Rhodobium gokarnense: one gene and its partner. The main gene of each other region encodes a partner of the protein of the gene in region 2 in a complex. Links are inferred from orthologs where the notes say so. Each region holds a gene or a part of one and is shown on either strand. Other genes may lie near its edges. The genes, in order: accD and accC.

Region 1 (3,110 bases), on a different replicon or contig from region 2:
CTCGCCCGCCCCCGGCATGCGGTCGAGCGCCCGGAGCGTTGCGATCGCAAGGCCGGTGTTGACGAACTGGTGGTCGCCGATGAGCCTTGGCGCCGGCAGGTCGAGGAGGCCGCCCTCGTCCTGGTAGACGAGGCGGCCGTGCTCCTCATGGGCCATCCAGTCGCGGCCGCCGAGCACCAGCGGCGCGCCGATCTCGTCGGCGCGGGCCTCGATCACCTCGGTGACCGCGTCGGCCTGCGGGGCAACGATGGCAGGCACGCCCTTCTTCAGGATACCCGCCTTTTCGCGCGCGATGTCGCGGATGTCGGAGCCGAGATAGGCCTCGTGGTCGAAGGCGATCGGCGTGATCACGGTGGCGAGCGGCTTGTCGACCACATTGGTGGCATCCAACCGGCCGCCGAGGCCGACCTCGAGCAAGAGATAGTCGGCCGGGTGGGCGGCGAAGAGGTCCAGGGCAGCGGCGGTGGTGATCTCGAAGATAGTGATCGGCGAGCCGCCGTTGAGGTCCTCGGCCTTCGCCAGCGCCTCGGCAAGCGCGGCATCGGAGACGAAGCGGCCGCCGCCCCTGGCGCCGAGCCGGACGCGCTCGTTGAAGCGCACCAGATGGGGCGAGGTATAGACGTGGACGGCGTTGCCGGCGGATTCCAGGATCGCTTTCAGGGTCGCCGAGGTCGAGCCCTTGCCGTTGGTGCCGGCAATATGGATGACCGGCGGCAGGCGCCTCTCCGGATGGCCGAGGGCTGCCAGCACCTGCCACATGCGGTCCAGCGACAGGTCGATGCTTTTCGGATGGAGCGCGACGAGGCGCTCCAGGATCGCATCGGCCGTCTCGGGGATCGTCGGCAGGTTCATGATCGCTCTGGCTTCAATGCCGGGGTTCCGGGCGACACGGCCCGGGAAGACGCCGCCTCGCGCGGTCGGGGAAATAGGGCGGCGGGGCCGGTACGGCCATGGCCCTATGCGCCACGGCCGGTTACTGCCTGCGGGCCTATTCGGCGGCCTTCGCGTCGGCCGCCTCGGCCGGTTCCGGCTCAGGCGCTTTTTTCGGTGTTTCCGGCGCCGCGTCCGCCTTCGCCGCCTCAGCCGCGTCGTCCGTCTCCTTCGGCGCCTCGGCGGGCTCGTCCGGGGTTGCCGGCACGGCTTCGGCGATCTCGGCCTTTGCCGGATAGCCGAGCAGGATGCGGCAGATCTTCAAGAGCGTCTCGCGCAGGGCCGAGCGTTCGACAACCATGTCGACCATGCCGTGCTCGAACAGATATTCGGCGCGCTGGAAGCCGACGGGCAGCTTCTCGCGGATCGTCTGTTCGATGACGCGCGGGCCGGCAAAGCCGATGAGGGCGCCGGGCTCGGCCAACTGGATGTCGCCGAGCATGGCGTAGGAGGCGGTGACGCCGCCGGTCGTCGGGTTGGTGAGGACGACGATATAGGGAAGGCCAGCCTCCTTCAGGGCAGAGACGGCGACCGTGGTGCGCGGCATCTGCATGAGGGAGAGGATGCCCTCCTGCATGCGCGCGCCGCCGGAGGCGGCAAAGAGGATGAAGGGCTTCTTCTCGGCGCGGGCGAGGTCGGCGCCGGTGATGATCGCCTCGGCGGCGGCCATGCCGAGCGAGCCGCCCATGAAGTCGAATTCCTGGACCGCGCAGATGACGCCGATCTCGTCGATGGCGCCGCGCGCAACGAGCACCGCATCCTCAAGCTCGGTCTTGGCCTTGGCGTCGCGCAGGCGGTCGGTGTAGCGCCGCTCGTCGCGGAACTTCAGCGGATCGACCGGAACCTCCGGGGTCTCGATCTGCACCCAGGCACCGGCTCCGAGGATCATGTCGAGGCGCTTGCGGCAGGGCATGCGCATGTGGTGGCCGGAACTCGGCACCACCCAGTTGTTGGCCTCCAGATCCCGGTGGAACACCATCTCGCCGGTGTCCGGGCACTTGATCCAAAGTCTTTCAGGCACCTCGCGCTTGTTGAGGAGGCCCTGAATCTTCGGGCGAACGACGTTGTTGATCCAGTTCACGTGTCTTCGATCCGTTTTTCTTATCCAGCGCCTTGAAGGCCGGCGCCGGCATCTGGGTAGCCTGCAAATCCGGCCGAATTCCGACCGCGTCCCGCGCGAGGAGATCGCCGGTCAGGCGTCCTGAAGCCGCGCCGACCGTACGCCCTCGGCAAGGGCGCTGACAAGGCGGGTGACGGCGGGCACGGTCTCGGCGGTCGCGCCATTCGCCGCATCGAGGGTCTGCCGGATGGTATCGACGATGGCCGAGCCGACGACGACGCCGTCCGCCGCTGCGCCGATGGCGCGGGCCTGTTCGGCGGTGCGCACGCCGAAGCCGACCGCCACCGGAAGGTCGGTCCTCGCCTTGATGCGGCCGACCGCGCGGCCGACCGCATCGGCATCGGGCGCGGCCGATCCGGTGATGCCGGTGATGGAGACGTAGTAGACGAAGCCGGAGGTATTTTCGAGGACGGCCGGTAGTCGGGCCTCGTCCGTCGTCGGGGTGGCGAGGCGGATGAAATTGATGCCCGCCTCCATCGCCGGCAGGCAGAGCTCGTCATCGGCCTCCGGCGGCAGGTCGACGATGATGAGGCCGTCGACGCCGGCGTCCTTGGCGTCCTTCAGGAATTTCTCGTTGCCGTAGGAATAGATCGGGTTGTAGTAGCCCATGAGGACGATGGGGGTTTCATCGTCGCCTTCGCGGAAGCGGCGGACCATCTCCAGCGTCTTGACCATGGTCTGGCCGGCCTTCAGCGCGCGGAGTCCGCCCGCCTGGACGGCCGGTCCGTCGGCCATCGGATCGGAGAACGGCATGCCGAGTTCGATGACGTCGGCGCCGGCGCCGGGCAGCGCCTTGACGATCTCAAGGCCGGCCTCGAAGCCCGGATCGCCGGCGGTGATGAAGGTGACGAGGGCCGGACGGCCTTCCGCTTTCAGCGCGGCGAATTTTCTGTCGATGCGGGTGGAGATCATCGGGGTCTTGTCTTTCCAGTAGCGGCGGGTACCGTCGCCGGGATCATGCGGGTTGGTCGGCCTCGAAGGTGAGGCCGTCGTAAAGGTCGACGAGCGCCAGGCCGGCGCCGAGTTCGGGCAGTTCCACGACGCTGTCGAGGCCGATGAA
Region 2 (3,132 bases):
CGACGACGGGCGACGCCGTTTGACCGTGTTCCGCAAAAAGCGGGACCCGGTTGTCGGACAGGAATACGCGTCAAGACAAGAAGCCGGAGCGTTTCGGGCGATGCCATCATCGCGTGAAACGCTTTAGCGATGCCGCTCCCCGGCGTGGTCCGCAAGGACCTTCAGGACGGCGACGCCGTCCGCCTCCCGGTCGAGGGCGAAGAAATCGCCGAAGCCGTTGAGGGAATCCTCCAGGAGCACGTGATAGTCGTGCCGCGGGATTTCCACCGCGCCGAAGCGGCGCAGATGGTCGGTGACGAACTGGGTGTCGAGGAGCGTGAAGCCGCCGGCGATCAGCCGCGCCATCAGATGCACCAGCGCAACCTTGGAGGCATCCCGCTCGCGCGAGAACATGCTCTCGCCGAAGAATGCCTTGCCGAGCCGCACCCCGTAGAGCCCGCCGACCAGTTTCCCGTCGCGCCAAGCTTCGACGCTATGGCAGTGGCCGAGCTCGTAGAGCTCCTGGTAGAGGCGGCGGATGCGCGAATTGATCCAGGTCTTGCCGCGGTCCGGCGTTGATTCCGCACAGCCGCCGATGACGCCCTCGAAATCGGTGTCGATGCGAACGGTGAAGACGTCTTGGCGGATGGTGCGCACGAGCCGTTTCGGGACGTGGATGCGCTCGAACGGCACAATGCCGCGCAGTTCCGGTTCGATCCAGTAGAGCCCCGGATCCTCCGCCGACTCGGCCATCGGGAAGATGCCGCAGGCATAGGCTTTCAGGAGGACCTGCGGCGTGATTTCCAGAACGACGTCGTCAGAACCTGCCATGAGCCGCTCTTGCCGAAACCCCGAATTCCAAATGCCCGAATGCCGTCATCCCGCCGTACCGGGCCCGCATGCCGCGGGCCCCGCCGTCACCGCTCCTCACGCATCTTCCGGTTGCGAAAGATACCGCTCCAGCCAGTGGATATCATACATGCCGTCGGCAATGTCCTGATGGTCCACAAGGTCGCGGAACAGCGGAAGCGTGGTCTTGATTCCGTCTATGATGATCTCATCGAGACAGCGTTTCAAGCGCATCATGCACTCGACACGGTTGCGACCGTGGACGATCAGCTTGCCGATCAGGCTGTCGTAATAGGGCGGGATCGAATAGCCCTGATAGACGGCGGAATCGACCCTGACGCCGAGGCCGCCCGGCGGATGGTAATAGGTGATGTTGCCCGGCGACGGCGCGAAGGTGCGCGGGTCCTCGGCGTTGAGCCGGCACTCGATGGCATGGCCCGACGGCAGCACATCTTCCTGCGAGAACGAGATGTTGGCGCCCGAGGCGACCCGGATCTGCTCGTTGACGAGGTCGATGCGGGTGACCATCTCGGTCACCGGATGCTCGACCTGCAGGCGGGTGTTCATCTCGATGAAATAGAACTCGCCGTCCTCGTAGAGGAACTCGATGGTGCCCGCGCCGGCATAGCCGAGGTCGCCCACCGCCTTGGCGACGATCTCGCCCATCCGCGTGCGCGCTTCCTCGTTGAGCGCCGGCGACGGCGCCTCTTCCCAGACCTTCTGGTGGCGCCGCTGCAGCGAGCAGTCGCGCTCGCCGAGGTGGATGGCGTTGCCGCGTCCGTCGCCGAGCACCTGGAATTCGATGTGGCGCGGCTTGGCGAGGTATTTTTCCAGATAGACCGCATCGTTGCCGAAGGCCGCCCGCGCCTCGGCCCGCGCCGTGGAAAACGCCATCTCGATGTCGTCGGGGGTCAGGGCGATCTTCATGCCGCGCCCGCCGCCGCCGGCAGACGCCTTGATCAGGACCGGATAGCCGATCTCCTTGGCGACCCGGCGCGCATCCTCAAGCGTCGCCACCTCGCCGTCGGAGCCCGGAACCACCGGGATGCCGAGCTTTTCGGCCGTCTTCTTGGCCTCGATCTTGTCGCCCATCAGCCGGATGTGGTCGCCGGAGGGGCCGATGAAATTGATCTTGTGCGCCTTCAGGATGTCGGCAAAGCGGGCGTTTTCCGACAAGAAGCCGTAGCCCGGATGCACCGCGTCGGCGCCGGTGATCTCGCAGGCGGCCAGCAACTGCGGGATGTTGAGGTAGCTTTCGGCGGCCGAAGGCGGGCCGATGCACACGCTCTCGTCGGCGAGCCGCACATGCATGGCGTCCGCATCGGCGGTGGAGTGCACCGCGACGGTCGAGATCCCGAGTTCCTTGCAGGCCCTGAGGACCCGAAGGGCGATCTCGCCGCGATTGGCAATCAGGATTTTTGAGAACATGGGTGCGCCGCTCACTCGATGATGACCAGCGGCTCACCGTACTCGACCGGCTGGGTGTCCTCGACCAGGATCGACTTGATGACGCCGCCGCGCGGTGCCGGGATCTGGTTCATGGTCTTCATCGCCTCGACGATGAGGAGCGTCTGGCCCTCGGTGACCGTATCGCCGACCGATACGAACGGGGCCGAGCCCGGCTCCGGAGAGCGGTAGGCGGTGCCGACCATCGGCGAGGTGACGACGCCCGGATGGTCGGCGAACTCGTCGGCGCCCTGTGCCGCCTTGCCCGACGGCGAGGTGATGCCGACCGGCGCGACCATCGGCACGGGAGCGGCGACGGCGGCCGCGACCTGGGTCTGGCGGGCGACGCGGATGCGCAGATTGTCCTGCTCGACCTCGATCTCGGTCAGATCCGTCTCATTGAGAAGCGCGGCGAGCTCGCGAATGAGGTCCTGATTGATCGCGTGTTTTTTTGATGACATCTAAACCTGTCCGTTATGACGATCGCGCCCCGCCGACCATTCCGGCCAGCGCTTCAAGTGCGAGCCCGTATCCCTGCGTCCCCATTCCGCAGATCACTCCGCGCGCCACCGGCGAGACATAGGAGTGATGGCGGAAGCTCTCCCGCGCAAAGATGTTCGAGATATGGACTTCGATCACCGGCAGGGAGACCGACTGAATGGCGTCGTGCAAGGCGATGGAGGTGTGCGAATAGGCACCGGGATTGATGATCAGACCCTTGGCGGCGTCCCCTGCCTCATGGATCCAGTCGACCAGCATGCCTTCGTGGTTGCTCTGGCGAAAGTCGATGTCCAGCCCGAGCGCCGCGCCACGGCGGACGCAATCCGCCTCGATGTCGGCAAGCGTCGCCGAGCCATA

The links.
Region 1: the proteins of accC (region 2) and accD are in contact, whole or in part, in a solved structure (PDB 8UXZ), measured with the Escherichia coli proteins. The link is inferred for Rhodobium gokarnense from one-to-one orthologs.

What each region holds. Positions count from the first base shown.
Region 1 is NZ_JAOQNS010000013.1:9,877-12,986, forward strand. The notes cover bases 1-2,790. They hold accD (acetyl-CoA carboxylase, carboxyltransferase subunit beta), read right to left. Parts: upstream 2,012-2,790; coding sequence 989-2,011; downstream 1-988. Other genes in these bases: M2319_RS19285 (bifunctional folylpolyglutamate synthase/dihydrofolate synthase), read right to left, coding at 1-852; trpA (tryptophan synthase subunit alpha), read right to left, coding at 2,123-2,790. Outside these bases: more of trpA, read right to left, coding at 2,791-2,959; M2319_RS19300 (Uma2 family endonuclease), read right to left, coding at 3,006-3,110.
Region 2 is NZ_JAOQNS010000004.1:227,448-230,579, reverse strand. The notes cover bases 82-2,893. They hold accC (acetyl-CoA carboxylase biotin carboxylase subunit), read right to left. Parts: upstream 2,257-2,893; coding sequence 907-2,256; downstream 82-906. Other genes in these bases: aroQ (type II 3-dehydroquinate dehydratase), read right to left, coding at 2,749-2,893; accB (acetyl-CoA carboxylase biotin carboxyl carrier protein), read right to left, coding at 2,268-2,735; aat (leucyl/phenylalanyl-tRNA--protein transferase), read right to left, coding at 124-810. In the rest of the region: more of aroQ, read right to left, coding at 2,894-3,132. UniProt on the Escherichia coli protein: This protein is a component of the acetyl coenzyme A carboxylase complex; first, biotin carboxylase catalyzes the carboxylation of the carrier protein and then the transcarboxylase transfers the carboxyl group to form malonyl-CoA.